2 regions of the Vibrio tritonius genome follow, and region 1 is predicted to be linked to the other one. Evidence: predicted binding sites of a transcription regulator. Region 1 holds the regulator's gene; the other holds the start of a gene.
What was found. The regulator MetJ, encoded in region 1, represses methionine synthesis genes. The targets are predictions, from matches to a motif close to TTAGACNTNTANANGTCTAA.

Region 1 (10,924 bases):
CACTATTGACTGAAGCAATCGCAATCGCCTGCTCTTGATTCAAACGCGGCTTATCCACTTGTGCTTCAATCTCTTTAGGCCAAGCAAGCACTTGAGGCTGGGTTTCTCGCACTTCCACCCAACCTTTTTGCTCAACACCTTTCAATACTGCCGACGTAAACTCTTCATCTAACAGTTGTTGATGAGAAACAGCGCCATTTTCCAAACGGTACATCAAGCGGTTTCTTTGCACAGAACGCTTGTCCAAGCCAGCCATTAGTTGATTACGTCCAGCCTCTGTTATTACCCATTCTCGAATACTAGAAAAATCGGCACTCTTGCCCTTGCGCAATACGCTTGGCATAGCGTTAGCCAAGGTATCGCCCAAAGGGTGTTGATAATACTGACTACACCATTGAAGTAGAGAATAAAGCTTATCGGGCCAAACAGGCTGATTATCTAAAACTGCGTGAATTTCTTTGAGCTGTCCAAGTGGAAAATCAGATTCGCTGACCAATGCGGTCACAATACCGACGAGTTTTTTCGGCCCGAATGGCACAGAGACGCGCCCTCCAATGATAGGAAACAGGTGCGCTGGTACTAGATAATCAAATTGTTTGTCTAGCGGAACAGGTAAAGCAACACGAGCAATGGAAGGGAGCATAACTTTTCGTCAAAAACCAAAATCAATGCACAGTCTACTGGATGAAAGGGACAAATTCGACTCTATATCTGAGACTTAATTAGAGATTACCGATATTAAGCCAATAATAGTCAACGAATTCCTTCTAGCATGGTGAAATTTGCGGCAAAATCTATTGATCCTGTCCAGAGTATTCTTTATCATATCGCGCCTTACGAGATGGTGATGGTTTAAGCCTCATTATCTGGTAATTTATTACTATTAACGATACGTGTGGTGTTCGACATATAGATTCGAATAGCGACACGGCCCAATTTTGAGGTTATCCCATGAAAGCTGGTATCCACCCAGAATACAAAGAAGTGACTGCTAACTGCTCTTGCGGCAACACTTTCGTTTTCAAATCTACTCTAGATAAAGACGCTCTTCACCTAGACGTATGTGACAAATGTCACCCATTCTACACTGGTAAACAACGTGTTGTTGATACCGGTGGTCGTGTTGATCGCTTCAACAAACGTTTCGGTGCTCTATCAAGCAAAAAATAATTTTTGCTTTTTAGTTGTACGAGAAAAGGACGCGAATGCGTCCTTTTTTACGTATGCATAAAAATGCACTCATTGTCATTTTTTATTATCTCTAATAAGCAGAAATTATAAGAAGGTATTTTCTCTTCTCTACGCAATCCTTTGCTTTATTTTATCTGGTCTTATCAGCTAAGTTTTAACAAAAAATCACCACTTTTCCCCAAGTAACTAACTATGCAGCAGCAAAATCCTGCTTTAGAATGGTCGGCTTTTCTACAATCAATAACTGAGAACAGCCCATGTCCGATGACAATAAAAAAGAACTGACTAAAGAAGAACAGTTCCGCCAAAAGGCTCTTGATTACCACGCAATCCCTACTGCTGGGAAAATTGCCATCTCTCTAACCAAGCCTGCGGATTCAGCTGAAGATTTATCTTTGGCCTACAGCCCAGGTGTTGCTGAGCCGGTACGTGAAATCGCGCAAAATCCAGAAAACGCTTACAAATACACAGGTAAAGGCAACACGGTTGCCGTGATCTCTAACGGCACAGCGATTCTCGGTCTTGGTAACCTAGGTCCTCTAGCATCAAAACCAGTAATGGAAGGCAAAGCGCTTCTGTTCAAACGTTTTGCTGGCATTGATTCAATCGACATCGAAGTAAAACACCGCACTATCGATGAGTTCGTTGACACTGTTGCCAACATCGCCGACACATTTGGCGGTATCAACCTAGAAGACATCAAAGCACCTGAATGTTTTGAAATCGAACGTCGCCTAATCGAACTATGTAACATCCCAGTATTTCACGATGACCAACACGGCACAGCAATCGTAACAGCAGCAGGCATGTTGAATGCGATTGAACTTCAAGGTAAAAAAATTGAAGAATGTACTATCGTATGTCTAGGTGCTGGCGCAGCAGCATGTGCTTGTATGGAACTATTGATCCAGTGTGGTGCTATGCGTGAAAAAATCTACATGCTAGACCGTAAAGGTGTTATCCATACTCGTCGTGACGATCTAAACGAATACAAACTACGTTTTGCCAACAACACTGACAAACGCACGTTGACTGACGTTATCGAAGATGCTGACCTATTCCTAGGTGTATCTGGTCCAGATCTAATGACTGAAGAACAACTTAAACTAATGGCAGACAAGCCTGTTGTCTTTGCATGTTCAAACCCAGATCCTGAAATCAAACCAGAAGTTGCTCATCACGCTCGCCAAGACCTTATCATGGGTACAGGCCGCAGTGACTACCCTAACCAGGTAAACAATGTTCTTTGTTTCCCATTCATCTTCCGTGGCGCACTAGACGTACGTGCTAGCGAAATCAACACCGAGATGAAATTGGCGGCAGTAGAAGCTATTCGTTCAATCGCTAAAGAAGAAGTTCCTGCAGAAGTATTGAAAGCAGCAGGTGTTGAATCTCTATGCTTTGGTCCTGAATACATCATTCCAAAACCAATGGATCCACGCCTACTACCACGCGTAGCAAAAGCAGTCGCTCAAGCCGCTGTGGATTCTGGTGTGGCACGTATTGCATTGCCTGACGGTTACATGGAAAACTAATCGATTATTGTTCATGGCTCCATAGTGATTCGTGAACAATAAGTAGCAAAAAGCCCCTACCTTATGGCTGGGGCTTTTTTTAAACTTTTCGCATTAAAAAAGGCGCTATCACTAAACACAATGGTGTGAATGTGCAACCACCACTGCAGTGACTCTCTTAGTCGTCGTAAGCCTCAAACTCAATTCCCATCGCGGTCATCAGTTCTTTCGCTTCAACAGGAATATCATCTGGACGGTCTTTACGTAGGTCTTCATCAGTTGGAAGCGGTTGACCTGTGTACGCGTGTAAAAATGCCTCACATAGCAACTCACTGTTAGTTGCATGTCGTAAGTTATTAATTTGGCGACGAGTACGTTCATCAGTCAGTACTTTTAGTACTTTAAGAGGAATAGAAACTGTAATCTTTTTTACTAACTCACTCTTCTTACCATGCTCTGCATAAGGGCTGATATATTCGCCGTTCCAGTCTGCCATTGCGCACCTTCGTTAAAATTATTTCGGTTATGAATATCAAAGACCCCAATTTTAGCGGGATTTACTGCCATAAGCAAAGACATATAGACGTCTAGAAGTGTTGACGTCTTCTTTTTTGATAAGTAAAGTGTGATGTTATGCATCACTCATCAGTCCCTGCTGTTATTTTTGAGGGGCTACAATGGATGCTCAAACTCAGAGCCACACAGGAAAGGAAACACTTATGACCACGCGCAAACCAGCGACCATTGCCGTTCGTACCGGTATTGAATCAGACACTCAATATCATGCTGTTGTTCCACCCATTTATCTATCAACCAACTATGGATTTCCTGCTTTTGGTGAAGTGCCAAAATACGACTACACCCGCTCTGGTAACCCAAACCGTAACCTGTTAGAAGAAGCGCTATCTGAATTAGAGTGCGGTGTGGGCGCAACCATTACAAACTGTGGCACCTCAGCTCTGAACCTTTGGGTATCTGCATTAGTTGGTCCAGAAGATACGATTATTGCCCCACACGATTGTTATGGTGGTACTTATCGCCTATTCAATACTCGTGCACAAAAAGGCGATTTCAAAGTGCTATTTGTGGACCAGTCCAATGAAACAGAATTTGCCAAAGCGTTAGAACAAAAACCAAAATTAATTTTGTTAGAAACCCCATCTAATCCGCTAGTTCGGGTAGTAGACATCGCCGAGGTGTGTCAACAAGCTCACGCCGTTGGTGCTTTGGTCGCCGTGGATAATACTTTCCTCACACCTGTCTACCAAAAACCTCTGACCTTGGGTGCTGACTTTGTTATTCACTCCACGACCAAATACATCAATGGACATTCAGATGTCATCGGTGGCGTGGTGATCAGTAAAGATGCCGAACACGCAGAAAAAATCGCCTGGTGGGGGAACTGTATAGGCGCAACGGGAACCCCATTTGATAGTTATATGACTTTGCGCGGTTTACGCACGCTTCCAGCTCGTATGCGCCAACATGAAGAAAGCTCCAAACAGATTCTTGATTACCTATTAACTCAGGATTTGGTTAAAGTTGTCTACCACCCTAGCCTGCCAGACCACCCAGGTCACGATATTGCCAAGAAACAACAATCTGGCTTTGGCTCTATGCTAAGTTTTGAGCTTAACGGCAGCTATGAACAACTCAAAGTATTCGTCAGCTCACTGCAACTTTTCTCTTTAGCCGAATCACTCGGCGGAGTTGAAAGCTTAATTTGTCACCCAGCCACCATGACTCACCGAGCTATGGGAGAAAAAGCGTTAGCAGAAGCGGGCGTATCTCAGTTGCTGTTACGTGTTTCAGTTGGTTTAGAAGATGCAGAAGACTTGATCGCCGATTTGGGCCAAGCTTTCAACAAGGCTAAGGAGATTTGTTAATGACTACACAACGCCAGTTGCATAAATTTGGTGGTAGTAGCCTGGCGGACGCTGAATGCTATCAGCGTGTTGCTCATATTTTAAAGGAATATTCAAAAGACAATGACTTAGTTGTTGTCTCTGCGGCAGGCAAAACCACAAACCGCCTGATTACTTTTGTTGATGCACTAAGTAAAGACGGTCGCGTGGCTCATGAAACGCTGCAATCACTCCGTCAGTACCAAACCGAACTCATCACGGGCCTTTTAGAAGCCGAACAAGCTGATGCTTTACTGACTGAGCTTGCCGCGGAAATCAGCGAGCTGGGAGAAATCTCAGCCCCAATAAGCTCCGCGCAGCGTGCAGACATTTTAGGTCATGGTGAAGTATGGTCATCTCGCTTGCTAGCGGCACTATTAAATCAACATGATATGCCGGCAGCTGCGATTGATGCGCGTTCTTTCTTGCGCGCTGAATCTGGCACTCAGCCAGAAGTCGACCGCGCAGCTTCGTATCCGTTACTGCAAACTGTTCTAACTCAACATAGCAATCAGCGCCTTATCATTACCGGCTTTATGGCTCAGAGTGTGTCAGGAGAGACGGTATTATTAGGTCGTAATGGTTCAGACTACTCAGCTACGATAATTGGTGCATTATCGGATGTAGCGAAAGTGACTATTTGGAGTGATGTTGCTGGGGTCTACAGTGCCGACCCACGTATTGTCTCCGATGCTTGTTTGTTGCCTTTACTACGTTTAGATGAGGCTAACGAATTAGCACGCCTTGCAGCACCAGTATTACATAGCCGCACATTACAACCGGTCGCGCAAAGTACTACTGAGCTTCACTTACGCTGTAGTCATCAGCCAGAATCAGGCTCTACTCGTATTGAGCGGATTTTAGCTTCGGGCCGAGGTGCAAAAATCATCACCTCTCTCGACGACGTACTTCTGATTGAACTGACATTTGCCCAAAGTCATCCGTTTGAACGGATAAAAAATGACATCTTGGAGCGCCTCAAACGAGCTCAGTTGGAGCCATTAGCTTTCGAAGCACAAGCTGACCAATATCAATTACGCCTTGCCTACACAGCTGAAATTGTCTCAGGCGCGCTAAGCTATTTGCAAGACCGTCCAATTGAAGCCGATTTGAAGCTTAAAGAAGGATTCAGCCTCGTGGCTGCCGTTGGAGCAGGTGCAAGTACCAATGCCAATCACTGCTTCGGCTTTTATCAACAAATTAAAGGTGAACCTATTGAGTTCATCTCGGAAACCGATTCAGGTTTAAGCCTTGTTGCAGTGCTACGTCAAACAGACCTTAGTGATCTAGTGAACCGCATACACACCCAACTGTTCCAAGCCCATAAGCGCATTGCTCTTGCTCTATGTGGTAAAGGTAATATTGGTTCCAGTTGGCTCAAACTGTTTGCCAAAGAAAAAGAAGAACTAGAAAAACGTCGTGGTATGGCATTTGAATTGGTTGCAGTTGTCGATAGCTCCACTTACTTGTTCAATGAACAGGGGCTTGATGCCAATACAGTGTTAGCTAACTATCAAACCGAAGCTATCACCAATAACGATAACGAGTGGGTAAAACGTTTAAGTAGTCTTGAAACTTACGACGATGTCATCATCCTTGATGTTACCGCCAGTGAAACTTTAGCACTTCAATATCTCGACTTTGCTGAACAAGGCATGCACCTTATATCTGCAAATAAAGTGGCAGGTTCTGCGCCAAGTGACTACTACAACCAAGTACAAGAAGCGTTTACTAAAATTAGCCGTCACTGGCTCTATAACGCAACGGTTGGTGCGGGATTACCGATTAATCATACGGTTCGTGATTTACGTGAAAGTGGCGATGAAATCGTCGCACTCTCTGGAATTTTCTCAGGCACGCTTTCTTGGTTATTCCAACAATACGATGGGTCTGTACCATTCAGTGAATTAGTTGACCTTGCCTGGCAACAGGGCCTAACCGAACCAGATCCGCGTAATGATCTCGATGGCTCAGACGTGATGCGTAAACTGGTTATCTTAGCCCGTGAATCCGGCCTCGATATTGAACCAGAGACTGTAAAAGTTGAATCCTTGGTTCCTGCAGAGTTGGCAAAGCTTCCTTTAGATGATTTTCTCGACCAAAGCGATTTACTAAACCAACGCTTAGCTGAGCGCTTAACCAAAGCACAGCGCGAAGGCAAAGTGTTACGTTACGTTGCTAGACTTGAGAAAAATGGCAAAGCAACCGTTGGGGTTGAAGCCCTCGAGAAAGAACATCCACTGGCAAACTTACTGCCATGCGATAATATTTTTGCCATTGAAAGTAAATGGTACAAAGATAATCCATTGGTCATTCGTGGTCCCGGGGCTGGTCGTGAAGTGACAGCTGGAGCTATTCAGTCCGATTTAAACCGATTATCTAGCTTTTTATAAAACCCATAAAGCCTGCATCACTGCAGGCTTTTTCTTTTCGCTATTCTGAAACACTGACGCAGAACGACCTCTTTTTTATCCCTTCCTCACTTAATACTGCTACATTAATTATGGTTATTATGATGTTTTTTCATCCAGAAAATGAAAAACATTCATCTTTACGCTGTTGACTTTAAGAGCAATTGATCACATCATTTGGACATATAGACGTCTAAACGTCGATAAAATTGAGCGGATAGTTTTATATTGTGGCGACAGGTCACAGGGAGAAAATTATGGGATACACGCATGCCAGCCACATTGATGCTCTGAATCAAAATATTGCAGAGCTATCGGATAACATTAATGTTTCGTTTGAGTTTTTTCCGCCAAGTAGCGAAAAAATGGAAGAGACATTGTGGAACTCTGTGCACCGTCTAAAAACACTGCGCCCTCAATTTGTTTCTGTGACCTATGGGGCAAACTCTGGTGAACGTGATCGCACCCACTCGATCATCAAAGAAATCAAAGATAAAACCGGCCTTGTCTCAGCGCCACACCTAACTTGCATTGATGCGACTCGCGATGAACTTATTCAAATCGCGGACGACTATTGGAATAACGATATTCATAATATCGTGGCGTTACGAGGAGATATTCCTGCGGGCAGTGACCACCCTAACATGTATGCATCTGATTTAGTCGAGCTCCTAAAATCTCGTCATGACTTCGACATTTCGGTTGCCGCTTTTCCTGAGGTGCATCCTGAAGCAAAAAGCGCTCAAGCTGATCTATTAAATTTACGTCGAAAAGTGGATGCAGGTGCCAACCGCGCTATCACCCAGTTCTTCTTTGATGTCGAAAGCTACCTGCGTTTTCGCGATCGTTGTCTATCCGCTGGTATTGATGTTGAAATTGTTCCCGGCATTTTACCTGTTTCCAACTTCAAGCAAGCATCACGTTTTGCCGCTCAAAACAATGTCAAAGTCCCAAGTTGGATGGCAAAACAATTTGAAGGTTTGGATGATGACCCAACCACTCGCCAACTTGTTGGAGCAAGCCAAGCAATTGATATGGTACGCATCCTTAGCCGCGAAGGTGTAAAAGATTTCCACTTCTACACACTTAACCGCGCCGAGATGACTTACGCACTTTGTCATACTTTAGGAATTCGTCCAGATCTCGAGAAATAATGGCGCGTCAACCGTATTTAAAACCGCTCACACAAACAAAAAGCGCTGATGTCGACCATCAGCGCTTTTTTCTTATTCAAGTATGAAAACGAACTTATTCTACGTCTTCCATTTTACCTAGCAGGCTACGAATGCGCTCTTGCCATGCTTCGTGTTCTTTTTGTACTTGCTCCGCTCTTTGCTCCATCGCTTCGCAATTGGCTTTCAGTTCAGAAGTCTCTTGTTCAAGCTTCTGTTTGTCATCTTTTAGCTCTTCAACTTCCATTTGTAGCAATGCGATAGTGTCTACCGCAGTTTGAATTTTTGCTTCCAGTTGCTCTAGTACTTCAAAAGACATGTTGCTTACCCTTACGTATTCGGTTGGCGTGACACCGTCTGTCACCAAATTTCCCCCATTCTACTCAGCCAAACGCAGATAGACACTCTCTATATTCGAGATTTTGCATTATTCGGTTAAAAAAAAGGCGCAAATTGACACCAAGTTTACTTAATCTGCATCAACTCAGTTTTGGACGATTATTTTTCAACCACATCAAAGATTTCCGACTCACTTTTGATCGAGTGCAAACCTCGTATCGAGCAAACAGCAAACGTTTCCCCATTAATATGTTAGAATTCGCCGATAAATTGTCCCGTAATTTTTGGTTTGGAGTAGACATGAAACGCGAATTGGCAATGGCTTTTTCTCGAGTCACCGAAGGTGCTGCATTAGCAGGATATAAATGGCTTGGTCGTGGAGATAAAAATGCAGCAGACGGTGCGGCAGTGGAAGTAATGCGCACCTTACTTAACAAAACTGAAATTGCGGGTGAAATTGTCATCGGCGAAGGCGAAATTGATGAAGCGCCTATGTTGTATATTGGAGAAGAAGTAGGTATCGGTGGTGATGCCGTCGATATCGCGGTAGATCCCATCGAAGGCACTCGAATGACCGCAATGGGGCAATCTAATGCGCTAGCGGTATTAGCCGCTGGTGAAAAAGGCAGTTTCCTTAAAGCGCCTGACATGTACATGGAAAAATTGGTTGTAGGCCCTGAAGCAAAAGGTTGTATTGATCTCAATAAACCACTAGAAGAAAACCTAACTAACGTGGCAACTGCACTGGGCAAAACCTTATCTGAATTGGTTGTGATCACTCTTGCTAAACCTCGTCACGATAATGTGATAGCAGAAATGCAAAAAATGGGGGTGCGAGTGTTTGCGGTGCCAGATGGTGACGTTGCTGCATCAATCCTGACGTGTATGCCAGATAGCGAAGTAGACATGATGTATTGCATTGGTGGCGCACCGGAAGGCGTAGTATCAGCTGCAGTGATTCGTGCTCTCGATGGTGATATGCAAGGTCGCTTACTGCCACGTCACGAAGTGAAAGGTGAAACCGAAGATAATCGTATCTGGGGTGCTAAAGAGTTAAAACGCTGCGCAGAAATGGGCGTGGAAGCGAATAAGGTACTTAAACTTGAAGATATGGTACGTAGTGATAATGTCATTTTTGCTGCAACCGGAATCACCAAAGGCGATTTGCTAGACGGAATTACTCGCAAAGGTAATATCGCAACCACCGAAACACTGCTGATTCGTGGTCGTTGCCGTACGATTCGCCGTATCAAGTCAATTCACTACTTGGAACGTAAAGACGCAGATGTACGTGATATTATTCTGTAAATCAAACTTGCGTTAAGCCTGACAAGAAAGATACAAAAAGACCGCGATATTCGCGGTCTTTTTTTGTCCATCAACAAGAGATGCTTAGAACAACTCTTCAGCAACTTTGTAGAGATCTTTACGCACTGGACGACGCATATTTTCAATCGCATCGATAATGTCGTGATGAACCAGTTGCTCTTGTTGGATACCAACACAACGACCGCCTTGACCTTCAAGAAGAAGGTGCACAGCATAGTTACCCATGCGAGAAGCAAGTACACGGTCAAATGCTGTAGGTACACCACCACGTTGGATGTGACCTAAAACAGTAGCGCGAGTTTCACGACCTGTCGCCGTTTCGATCTCTTTTGCCAATTTATTGGCATCCATCATTAACTCAGTCAGCGCGATAATAGCGTGTTTCTTACCTTTCTTAATACCATCTTGAAGGTTAGAAATTAGCTGTTCTTTATTCAATCCAGTTTCAGGAGAAATAATGTATTCACAGCCACCTGCAACAGCCGCCATTAAGGTCAAATCACCACAGTGACGACCCATGATTTCTACGATTGAGATACGTTGGTGTGAAGAAGACGTGTCACGTAGACGGTCAATCGCTTCGATAACAGTATTCAGTGCGGTGTAGTAACCGATGGTGTAATCAGTACCGGCGATATCATTGTCGATAGTGCCAGGAAGACCAATACAAGGGTAACCCATTTCAGTCAGTTTTTTAGCACCCATGTAAGAACCGTCACCGCCGATAACCACTAACGCATCGATACCGTGTTTTTTCAGGTTATCGATCGCTTTTGCACGAACGGCTTCTTCTTTAAATTCTGGGAAACGAGCAGAGCCTAGGAAAGTACCACCACGGTTAATCACATCAGAAACACTTGAACGATCAAGTTTTTCAATGCGGTCTTCATAAAGACCTAAATAACCATCATAGATACCATACACTTCTAGGTCTGCACCAAGAGCTGTACGAACCACGCCGCGTATCGCAGCATTCATGCCAGGTGCGTCACCGCCGCTGGTCAAAACCCCGATCTTTTTAATCATGCTCACCCTCTATATTTTGGGAACCCATTCATCTATTT
Region 2 (10,924 bases), 680 kb from region 1:
GTCCAAATACAAGATGTAAAAAAGGTTGGCCATGGCCAACCTTTTGTTTTTTCTCTTTAATAAGAATGAATTACCAGCCTTTAACAATACCGCCAAACGCTTTTTGTGCTGCTTGGTAAACTTCCTCAGTTTGGTATGCTTTCACAAAGTTTTTCACGTTTTCGTTGTTTACGTTGTCTTGGCGAGCAACGATCAGGTTCACGTATGGTGAATCTTTATCTTCAACAAAAATACCATCTTTGTTAGGTGTTAGGTTGATAGAGCTAGCGAACGTGTTGTTGATGATAGCAACTGTTACGTCGTCTAGAGAACGTGGTAGTTGAGAGGCATCTAGTTCAACAATTTCTAGATTTTTAGGGTTTTCAACGATATCACGAGTTGTTGCGTTTAGAGTGGCGCCTTCACGTAGCTTGAGTAGGCCTTGTTTTTCAAGAAGCATTAGTGAACGACCTAGGTTAGTTGGGTCGTTAGGCACTGCAATGCGGTCACCATCTTTGATTTCTGCAACGGTCTTGATTTTGCTAGAGTAACCAGCGATTGGGTAAACGAACGTGTTACCAGCGATAGCAAGTTTGTAACCACGGCTTTCCATTTGCTGGTCTAGGTATGGTTTGTGTTGGAACGCGTTTACATCTACAGAGCCATCCGCTAGAGCTGCGTTTGGTGTTACGTAGTCAGTGAAAGTAACGAGTTCTACGTCTAGGTTGTATTTTTCTTTTGCTACTTTTTTAGCAACTTCGGCTACTTGAGCCTCAGCACCAGCGATTACGCCGACTTTGATTTTGCTTTGGTCTACTGTTTCGTCACCACAGCCCGCAAGAATAAGTGTAGATGCTGCCGCTGCGATGGTGAATAGAGCTTTTACGCTGAATTTCATTCCTAACTCCTGTTAAATTTTTATGTCTTATATTGTTTAATATCTTATTTATCTGTGGTCTACGCGACGAACTAGTGCGTCACCAACTGATTGTATAATTTGTACTAGGATAATGAGCATTACGACGGTTACCGCCATGATAACGATATCGTAGCGATAAAAGCCGTAACGGATAGCAACATCACCCAAACCACCGCCACCAACAGTACCAGCCATGGCTGAGTAGCTCACTAGAGTTACTAGTGTTACGGTGACTGTATTGAGGATAGTCGGCAGCGCTTCTGGGATTAATACCTTATTAATGATTTGCGATGGTGTTGCACCCATCGATTGGGCAGCTTCAACCAAGCCTGATGGTACTTCCATTAAGGCACCTTCAATAAGACGCGCAACGAACGGAATTGCACCAATAGTCAAAGGTACAATCGCTGCGGTTGTACCGATAAACGTACCGACCAGCATTTTTGTCACTGGAATAATGGCAACCATCAACACCAAAAATGGTACAGAACGACCAATGTTGACAATAGCGCCTAGCACTCGGTTCAGGATTGGGTTTTCTAGTAATCCATCTTTCTTTGTGGTGTGCAGTATTACACCCAGAGGGATACCGATGGCGAAACCAACCACACCAGATACTGCAACCATGTAAACAGTTTGCCATGTTGCTTTTAAAATTAGATCACTGTTGAGTGATACCCACGCCATTAAATCATGCATTGACATAACCAAGTACCTCAACTTTAACCTTGTTATCGCGAATAAACTGAATTGCTGCTTCTGTGTTCTCTTTGTCGCCTAGAATTTCTGCGACCATCATGCCGAATTTTACGCCACCGGCATAATCTAGGTCAGAATTCAGAATGCTTACGTCGATATTGAACTTACGAGATACCTGGGAAACTAATGGGACATCAACACTGGCTCCGGTAAATTCAAAGCGCACGAGTGGGTGCGTACCTGCAACATGTTTAGTTTTTAGGCGAGCTGCAAAATCATCAGGAATTGATAAATTCAATGTAGAACGAATAAATTGATGTGCTAAGTCTGTTTTAGGGTAAGCGAAGATATCACCAACCGTGCCTTTCTCGACCAATTCGCCACCACCAATGATGGCGACTTCGTTACAGATGCTTTTTACTACGTCCATTTCATGGGTAATCAGCAGCATAGTGATGTTGAGACGACGGTTAATCTCTTTTAGTAGTTCAAGAATTGATTGCGTTGTTGCTGGGTCAAGAGCGCTGGTGGCTTCATCACATAGCAACACTTTAGGGTCACTGGCCAACGCACGGGCAATTGCCACACGCTGCTTCTGGCCACCACTTAAATTCGATGGGTAGGTATCTTTTTTGTCTGCTAGGCCAACCAGTTCAAGTAACTCGCTTACTTTAGTGTCGATGGCTTTTTTGTTTTCACCTGCAAGCTCTAATGGTAGCGCTACGTTATCAAATACTGTGCGTGATGAAAGTAAGTTAAAGTGCTGAAAAATCATGCCAATATTACGGCGGGCAGCAGAAAGCTCTGCAGCAGTAAGTTGGGTCAAATCGATACCATCGACAACCACAGCGCCGGAGGTTGGTCGCTCTAACATGTTCACACAACGGATCAGTGTACTTTTCCCTGCACCTGATGAACCGATAACACCAAAAATGGTGCCTTGTGGAATTGTGAGATTGATGTTTTTTAGAGCGTGAATTTCCTTTTCGCCCTGTAAAAACACCTTGTTAACATTACTTATTTCAATCATTCGAAAACCTGTGCAGGGAACGGCTTGCTTATAAAAACGTTCTGCGGTGCCAGTGCCACAGAATATTGTTTTGTAAACCTTAAAACTTGGATGATGATGCTATGGTTTCTCGCCATTCAAGTCAATAGATATTTTGACGTCTAGACGTCTAAATCTGACAATTTGCTATAACAGAAAGCAATTTGATAGTGATGAAAGAAATAAGCTATGTAATAATTCCTCTATATTCACTCAATAGCGAGAGTAGTTTTGGCTAAACCAGCGGTGTTTTTAGATCGTGATGGCGTGATTAATGTCGATCATGGTTATGTGCATGATGAGCACGACTTCGAATTTATCGAAGGGGTATTTGAGGCAACTAAAAAATTGCAGCAAATGGGTTATCTTCTTGTGTTAGTGACCAATCAGGCCGGTATTGCTCGAGGAATGTTTAGCGAAGATCGCTTTCTTTCTTTAACCCAATGGATGGATTGGAACTTTGAAGATAATGGTGTTGAATTTGATGGCTTTTACTATTGCCCACATCATCCAGAGCACGGCGTTGGTGAATATAAGCAAGATTGCGATTGTCGTAAACCAAAGCCAGGCATGTTTATCTCTGCTCGAGACTTCTTAAAGATCGATATGGCCAAGTCAGTTATGGTTGGTGATAAAGCAGAAGATTTGATGGCGGCTGAAGCTGCCGGTGTCGGAACGAAAATTTTAGTTCGTACAGGTAAGCCTGTGACGGAGAAAGGCGAAGCCCTTGCAACAGCGGTTCTTGACAGTATTGCGGATGTTCCGAGTTACTTGCAGAAGTAACAAAATCTGATTCAAAGAGAGGTCACCCAGGTGGCCTTTTTTATTGATGGTATTGAGAAAACAAAAAAGCCAGCTCGATGAGCTGGCTTTTCAATATGGTGGAGGGGGACGGATTCGAACCATCGAAGGCGGAGCCGGCAGATTTACAGTCTGCTCCCTTTGGCCACTCGGGAACCCCTCCAGGGGTTTTCCTATTCTTTATCAGAATAAGCTTGATTGAGGTTTTCCCAACACGTTCAATCAAGTTTTTCTCACAAGGAGAAGAATATGGTGGAGGGGGACGGATTCGAACCATCGAAGGCGGAGCCGGCAGATTTACAGTCTGCTCCCTTTGGCCACTCGGGAACCCCTCCAGGGTGTTTTCCTATTCTTTATCAGAATAAGCTTGATTGAGGTTTTCCCAACACGTTCAATCAAGTTTTTCTCACAAGGAGAAGAATATGGTGGAGGGGGACGGATTCGAACCATCGAAGGCGGAGCCGGCAGATTTACAGTCTGCTCCCTTTGGCCACTCGGGAACCCCTCCAGGGTATTTTTATACTTAATTGAAGTTTTCCCAACACGTTCAATCAAGTTTTTCTCACAAAGAGAAGAATATGGTGGAGGGGGACGGATTCGAACCATCGAAGGCGGAGCCGGCAGATTTACAGTCTGCTCCCTTTGGCCACTCGGGAACCCCTCCAGGGTATTTTTATACTTAAGTGATGTTTTCCCAACTCATCCCTCAAGTGCGGAGCGCATCATAGCAAACTGTTTGAAGCTGTAAACCCTTTTTTTATCATTTTGAATTGAATGCTGGCTTTTTGGACAAAGATGAGGGTAATTGACCGTTTTGTGTTGTTTCCTTGTGCCAAGGAGTTGTTTTATCTCATGGATTTAATGACGGCTATAAAGCGAAGTCAAATATCGACCTCGCTTTTTACATTACTCTTGGTTTTCTACCCAAATGGATGGGGGAAACCATCTGATTGATCGCGAGTTTAGTTATAGCGAACGGTATAGCGTGTCGGTTTGTGGTTCATGCCGAGCACCATATTGACAATGATTGCTCCAGCAACCGACAAAATAAGTAACCAAGGACTGACAAAGAAGAACGAAACGATAAGGATAGAACAATCGATCACAACCTGAGTTTTCCCAACCGAGATTCCCCATTTATCTTGAATGGCGAGGCACATAACATTAAAGCCACCCAAACTAGAACGATGCCGAAATAAAATAAGCATGCCTAGGCCCATGAAAAGACCTCCCGCCAGCGCACAATACACTTCGTTGACCACATCAAGGTGTATCAATTCGCGCAGTTGATCGGAAAATACGGAAACTAAAGCCCCAGCAATAATACTGTTGAGAGCAAAAGTACTGCCAAAGCGACGCCAAGCAAGAATATAGAACGGGATATTGGTGACAAAATAGAGCGTACCAAAGCTCCAAGACAACAGGTGGGTTAATAACAGAGCTAAACCTGCAGTGCCTCCGGTAAGGAGGTGAGCTGATTGCAGGAAAAATACGCCCTGAGCGGTAATAATTGAACCTGTTAAAATCGCAATCGCGTCTTCTTTGAGTGAGTGTTTTTCCATTTACATTGTGAATAATTGACCAGAATGGGGCGATAGTAATAAAAAGACGATATTTTCGGTAGATAGAGACGAGAAATTAGGGTAAACCTATGTAACGACCGTTTTACAGGGTGTAAAGCGAGAAATTGACACTTCATGCCCTTTCTGCCGAAACATCAGGGTTTATGAAACTGTTCGTCACTCATTATGAAAAAACTGCATAATAAATTCGTAAAAATGTTCTTTATGATACAGATCAAATTATGTAGAATGCGCGCCATTGCGGTGACGAAAACGTTTGCGTTTAGTCATTGTGCGGTTTTTTCCCCATACTTTCAGTTAATCTGAGTCAGGAGATACAGATGCTTAAGCGTGATATGAACATCGCTGATTACGATCCGGAGCTTTACGCTGCCATTCAGGAAGAAACTCTTCGTCAAGAAGAGCACATTGAACTTATTGCTTCTGAAAACTACACCAGCCCGCGTGTAATGGAAGCTCAAGGTTCTCAGCTTACCAACAAATATGCAGAAGGTTATCCTGGTAAACGTTACTACGGTGGCTGTGAGTATGTTGATAAAGCTGAAGCACTAGCGATTGACCGTGCTTGCCAACTGTTCGGTTGTGAATACGCTAACGTTCAACCACACTCTGGTTCACAAGCAAACAGTGCGGTATACATGGCTCTGTTGAACCCTGGTGATACTGTTCTAGGTATGAGCCTAGCTCACGGTGGTCACTTGACTCACGGTTCACCAGTAAACTTCTCAGGTAAACACTACAACGTTATTCCTTACGGCATCGATGAAGATGGTCAAATCAACTACGATGAAATGGAAGCGTTAGCAGTAAAACATCAGCCAAAAATGATCATTGGTGGTTTCTCTGCTTACTCACAAATCGTTGACTGGAAACGTATGCGTGAAATCGCGGACAAAGTAGGTGCTTACTTGTTCGTTGATATGGCTCACGTTGCGGGTCTAATTGCGGCTGGTGTATACCCAAGCCCAATCCCATTTGCTGACGTTGTAACGACGACAACTCACAAAACATTAGCTGGTCCACGCGGTGGTTTGATCCTGTCTAATGCTGGCGAAGAGATGTACAAAAAACTGAATTCAGCCGTGTTCCCTGGTGGTCAAGGTGGTCCTTTGATGCATGTTATCGCAGCAAAAGCGGTGGCATTCAAAGAAGCAATGGAACCTGAGTTCAAAGCTTACCAAGAACGTGTTGTTGCTAACGCAAAAGCGATGGTTGCTCAATTCCAAGAACGTGGTTACAAAATCGTGTCTAACAGCACTGAAAACCACCTGTTCCTTGTTGACCTGATCGACAAAAACATCACTGGTAAAGAAGCTGACGCAGCACTAGGCGCAGCAAACATCACAGTAAACAAAAACTCAGTGCCAAACGATCCGCGCAGCCCATTTGTGACTTCTGGTATCCGTGTTGGTACGCCATCAATCACTCGCCGTGGTTTTGGTATTGAAGATGCTAAAGACCTTGCTAACTGGATGTGTGATGTTCTCGATAACATCAACGATCAATCTGTGATCGATGCAACGAAACAGAAAGTATTGGATATTTGTAAACGCCTACCTGTTTACGCTTAATTGCCAACACTTTGTTGATAATCAAAAGGCCCGCATAACATGCGGGCCTTTATGTATCTGAATGTCTTTAATCTGACTACTGTTTGGGTTTGTCTAGCTACTTAGCCACGCTAAGTAGGGCGCCAGATTTACATTGGAACATGTAGTAGTTGCTGCTTTCAGAGAATTTTCCCAAGCCTTCACCAGAACAGTAATCGGCGTTGATATCACGCATAGTATCTAGAGTAGATTCGCTCTGTAATGAGAACTTAGCGCCATCCTCACAGACAATGCGTACTCGGCCATCATCACTCACTGAATACACTTTAACGCTGGTGTTACACAGTTCGAATGATGCTTCTTGGTAGTTATCTCTCTGCTCGTTAGATGCGCATCCAGCAAGAACACCAGACACCAAGATCGCGACGAGTCCCATTTTATTCATAATGGATTCCTTTACGTTGTTTTAGCCCAAGCCATAAACAGCGTATAAAACTTACAATCAAGCTGCAACTATAGACCGTTTATGGAATAAAAAAGCCGATATGGATTCCATATCGGCCCTTTATCATCGTTAGATGTATCGACTATTTTACTTCTATACCTTGTGCTTGCATATCGGCATGGTAAGAAGACCGTACAAATGGACCACAAGCCGCGTGTGTAAAGCCCAGTTCTAGTGCAATTTCTTTCAATTCGTCAAACTCTGCTGGCGGAACGTAACGGACAACCGGTAGATGGTGACGACTCGGTGCAAGATATTGGCCTAGGGTTAACATAGTAACGCCATGAGCTCGCAAATCTTTCAAGACTTCGATGATTTCTTCTTTAGTTTCACCAAGCCCCATCATGATCCCTGATTTCGTTGGGATATTAGGGTGTTGTTCTTTGAATTTTTGCAACAGTTCAAGAGACCACTTGTAGTTTGCACCAGGACGAGCCTTACGGTACAGACGTGGTGCTGTTTCTAAGTTGTGGTTAAACACATCTGGTGGGTTGTCTTTTAATAGTTCTAGCGCAGTGTCCATGCGACCACGAAAGTCAGGAACCAGTGTTTCGATACGAATGCTAGGGTTAAGAGCTCGAATCTCACGGTTACAATCGGCAAAGTGTTGAGCGCCGCCGTCGCGTAGGTCATCACGGTCTACGGAGGTGATCACTACGTATTTGAGTTTCATGTCTTTGATGGTCTGCGCCAGCTTTTGCGGCTCTTGAGCATCCGGTGTTAATGGGCGACCATGGGCAACATCACAGAATGGACAACGACGAGTACAAATAGCACCAAGAATCATGAAGGTTGCCGTGCCATGGTTGAAGCACTCTGCTAGGTTAGGGCAAGAGGCTTCTTCACAAACAGAGTGAAGATCGTTCTTACGCATCGCCGACTTGATATCTTTAATACGTTGGCTATCGGATGGCAGTTTGATTTTCATCCACTGAGGTTTACGTAAAACCTCAGTTTGTTCAGTTGGCATGTTCTTAACTGGAATCAGTGCCATCTTCTCAGCGTCACGGTACTTGACGCCTCGTTCCATCTGAATTGGTTTACTCATGATTATAGGCTTCTGTGCTGAATTCGACTTTCTCGTAGCCCAACAGGTTTACGAGCTCTCTTACTAATAGTGTTTCAACGTCTGCTACTGTCGTGGGGCCCGTCAGATCGCTAACTTGTACCATCTCAAGTCCAGCATAACCACATGGGTTGATGCGCAGGAAAGGGGATAGGTCCATGTTGACATTTAATGCCAACCCGTGGAATGAACAACCTCTACGAATGCGCAGACCAAGTGAACAGATCTTACGTCCGTCTACGTATACGCCAGGGGCATCAGATTTAGCAGCAGACTCAATGTCGTAATGTTTTAGGGTGTTGATAACCAAAGTTTCGATATCGGTTACTAGCTCACGCACACCTAACTTCTTACGACGTAAGTTTATTAAAAAATAAGCAACGATTTGACCAGGGCCATGGTAGGTCACTTGACCGCCACGATCACTTTGAATAACGGGGATATCACCCGTATTTAACAGATGCTCAGCTTTGCCAGCTTGACCCTGTGTAAATACCGGGTTGTGTTCGACTAACCAGATCTCATCACGAGTGTTTTCATCTCGTTTATCGGTGAAATCATGCATGCCTTGCCAAATAGGTAGATAGTCTTGACGACCTAACTGTCTGACAACCAGTTCACTATCCATTTTATTGCCCATCGGTCTTATATAAAGTTTTTGGATTATAAACGGTATAGGCGATTTGAACTACTTTTTCTGTCGATTTTTTTTAACACTTGTGAAACGTTTTTTCACTAACGCTATGAATAATATAGAAAAAGCAGCCATGGCTGCTTTAAAATATAGTTTGGTTTTATCAAATAAAATTGAAAGAATTACAGAACCAAACGTACGATCTCGATATCACCAAGTTCTTTATAAAGGGTTTCAACTTGCTCAATAGAGGTTGCTGTAATAGTCACAGACACTGAGTGATAATTGCCTTTACCACTTGGTTTTACTCGTGGGCTGTAATCACCTGGAGCATGACGTTGAATCACTTCTAAAACGAGCTCTGGCAATTCTGGTTTCGCATGTCCCATTACTTTGTAGGTAAATGAACAAGGGAACTCAAGAAGATCTTTTAGTTTTGCGTCAGAGTTGATAGTCAACATAGGAAACTCCAAGGTTTGCAAATAAATAACGGTGCAGAATAGTACAGCCATTCTACCAGGATCTCAAGGGCACAAAAAGGCCGCATAAAGCGGCCTTCTGCATTTAATCTAAGTGATTAGAATAAGCCTTTGAACAACAATACAATGTAGTCCCATAGGCGGCTAAACATACTGCCTTCATTGATATCTTCTAAAGCCATCAATGGGTATTGAGCCACATCTTTACCATCAACTTGATAGAAAAGCTTACCCACTACATCACCCTTTTTAATTGGGGCTTTAAGTTCTTTTTCAAGGACAAAGTTGGCAGTTAAGTCTTTAGCTTGACCACGAGGTAAAGTGACATAAGTATCTTCATTTACGCCAAGTGCAACTGTATCTTTGTCGCCCATCCAAATACGTTCGTTAATAAAGGTTTCACCTTTTTTGTGTGGCTCAACCGTTTCGAAGAAACGGAAACCGTAACCAAGCAGTTTTTTGCTTTCTGCTTTGCGTGCATTTGAACTCTTGGTGCCCATTACAACCGCGATTAGTCGCATTTGACCTTCTGTTGCGGATGAAACTAGGTTGTAACCTGCATGGCTTGTGTGACCGGTTTTCATGCCGTCCACGTTCATGCTTTTGTCCCACAATAGGCCGTTGCGGTTGTACTGCGTAATACCGTTGTAGGTAAATTTCTTCTCTGAGTAGATCTTGTATTCGTTTGGCACGTCACGAATGATAGCTTGCGCCAGTACGGCAAGATCGTGAGGCGTTGTATAGAGGTTTGGATCGTCAAGACCGTGCACGTTAGTGTAGTGCGTGTCTTTCATGTTAAGAGTATTTGCCCAAGCGTTCATTAGGTCAACGAACGCATCAGTTGACCCAGCGATATGCTCAGCCATAGCCACACAAGCATCGTTGCCTGATTGGATAATGATCCCTTTGTTAAGGTCGCTAACCTTAACGGTTGTGCCCACTTCGATGAACATCTTAGATGAGTCTGGGAAATTTTTAGCCCAAGCATTTTGGCTAACGACAACGTCATCATCGTTGCTGATGTTGCCTCGTTTTAATTCTTGACCGATAACATAACTGGTCATCATTTTTGTCAAACTGGCTGGCGGAAGTTTCTCGTCCATGTTTTTTTGTGCGAGAATTTTACCAGAATGGTAATCCATCAACACATAGCCATTAGCGGCGATTTGAGGAGCATCTGGTACAACAACAGGTGAAGCAGCAGCGGAACCTGAGAAACTTGCTGATAGCGCAATAGAAGACGCCAAAACAGAATGTAAGATCGTTTTTTTCATGGTTAGTTTGACTTTTTTACTTAATTGTCCGTTATCTTATCAGAAATGATACGGTAGAACAGTCCCGGCTGGGGCTAGGTTTCTGCGTATCATCGCGAATGGATGAGCTTTTTCACAAATGCGGTTTGGTAGCCGAGAGATTTTACTCTCTCTAGACTTTCTTGAGTCAGAGAATAGTCAACAAAAGGGCCTAAGAACACCCGATGACTGCCATTCATAGTATCAACAAAACTACGCACTGATAACGTTTGACTCAAATTTTTCGCTAAAGTTCGCGCATTCTTTTCATTTTGTGAAGATGAAACCTGAATATAGTATTTCTGTTGGTCTGCTTTATCGTCTGACTTGACGTTTTTGTCTGCAGTTATCACCGAAATTTCTACATTA

Region 2: the regulator MetJ is predicted to act here: its motif matches at 2,760-2,779, upstream of metN (methionine ABC transporter ATP-binding protein MetN).

The regions. Positions count from the first base shown of each region.
Region 1 covers NZ_AP014635.1:3,203,582-3,214,505, forward strand. Annotated here, with positions in the region: gene priA (primosomal protein N') at 1-643, opposite strand, end outside; gene rpmE (50S ribosomal protein L31) at 952-1,170, shown strand; gene JCM16456_RS14275 (malic enzyme-like NAD(P)-binding protein) at 1,449-2,726, shown strand; gene metJ (met regulon transcriptional regulator MetJ) at 2,884-3,201, opposite strand; gene JCM16456_RS14285 (O-succinylhomoserine (thiol)-lyase) at 3,425-4,591, shown strand; gene JCM16456_RS14290 (bifunctional aspartate kinase/homoserine dehydrogenase II) at 4,591-7,002, shown strand; gene metF (methylenetetrahydrofolate reductase) at 7,278-8,174, shown strand; gene zapB (cell division protein ZapB) at 8,269-8,511, opposite strand; gene glpX (class II fructose-bisphosphatase) at 8,832-9,839, shown strand; gene pfkA (6-phosphofructokinase) at 9,924-10,886, opposite strand.
Region 2 covers NZ_AP014635.1:2,527,728-2,538,651, reverse strand. Annotated here, with positions in the region: gene JCM16456_RS11235 (MetQ/NlpA family lipoprotein) at 71-877, opposite strand; gene JCM16456_RS11230 (methionine ABC transporter permease) at 926-1,603, opposite strand; gene metN (methionine ABC transporter ATP-binding protein MetN) at 1,590-2,627, opposite strand; gene gmhB (D-glycero-beta-D-manno-heptose 1,7-bisphosphate 7-phosphatase) at 2,877-3,428, shown strand; tRNA gene JCM16456_RS11215 (tRNA-Tyr) at 3,525-3,609, opposite strand; tRNA gene JCM16456_RS11210 (tRNA-Tyr) at 3,697-3,781, opposite strand; tRNA gene JCM16456_RS11205 (tRNA-Tyr) at 3,870-3,954, opposite strand; tRNA gene JCM16456_RS11200 (tRNA-Tyr) at 4,026-4,110, opposite strand; gene JCM16456_RS11195 (YitT family protein) at 4,409-5,008, opposite strand; gene glyA (serine hydroxymethyltransferase) at 5,350-6,600, shown strand; gene JCM16456_RS11185 (hypothetical protein) at 6,698-7,024, opposite strand; gene lipA (lipoyl synthase) at 7,167-8,132, opposite strand; gene lipB (lipoyl(octanoyl) transferase LipB) at 8,125-8,778, opposite strand; gene ybeD (DUF493 family protein YbeD) at 8,967-9,245, opposite strand; gene JCM16456_RS11165 (serine hydrolase) at 9,362-10,537, opposite strand; gene JCM16456_RS11160 (septal ring lytic transglycosylase RlpA family protein) at 10,627-10,924, opposite strand, start outside.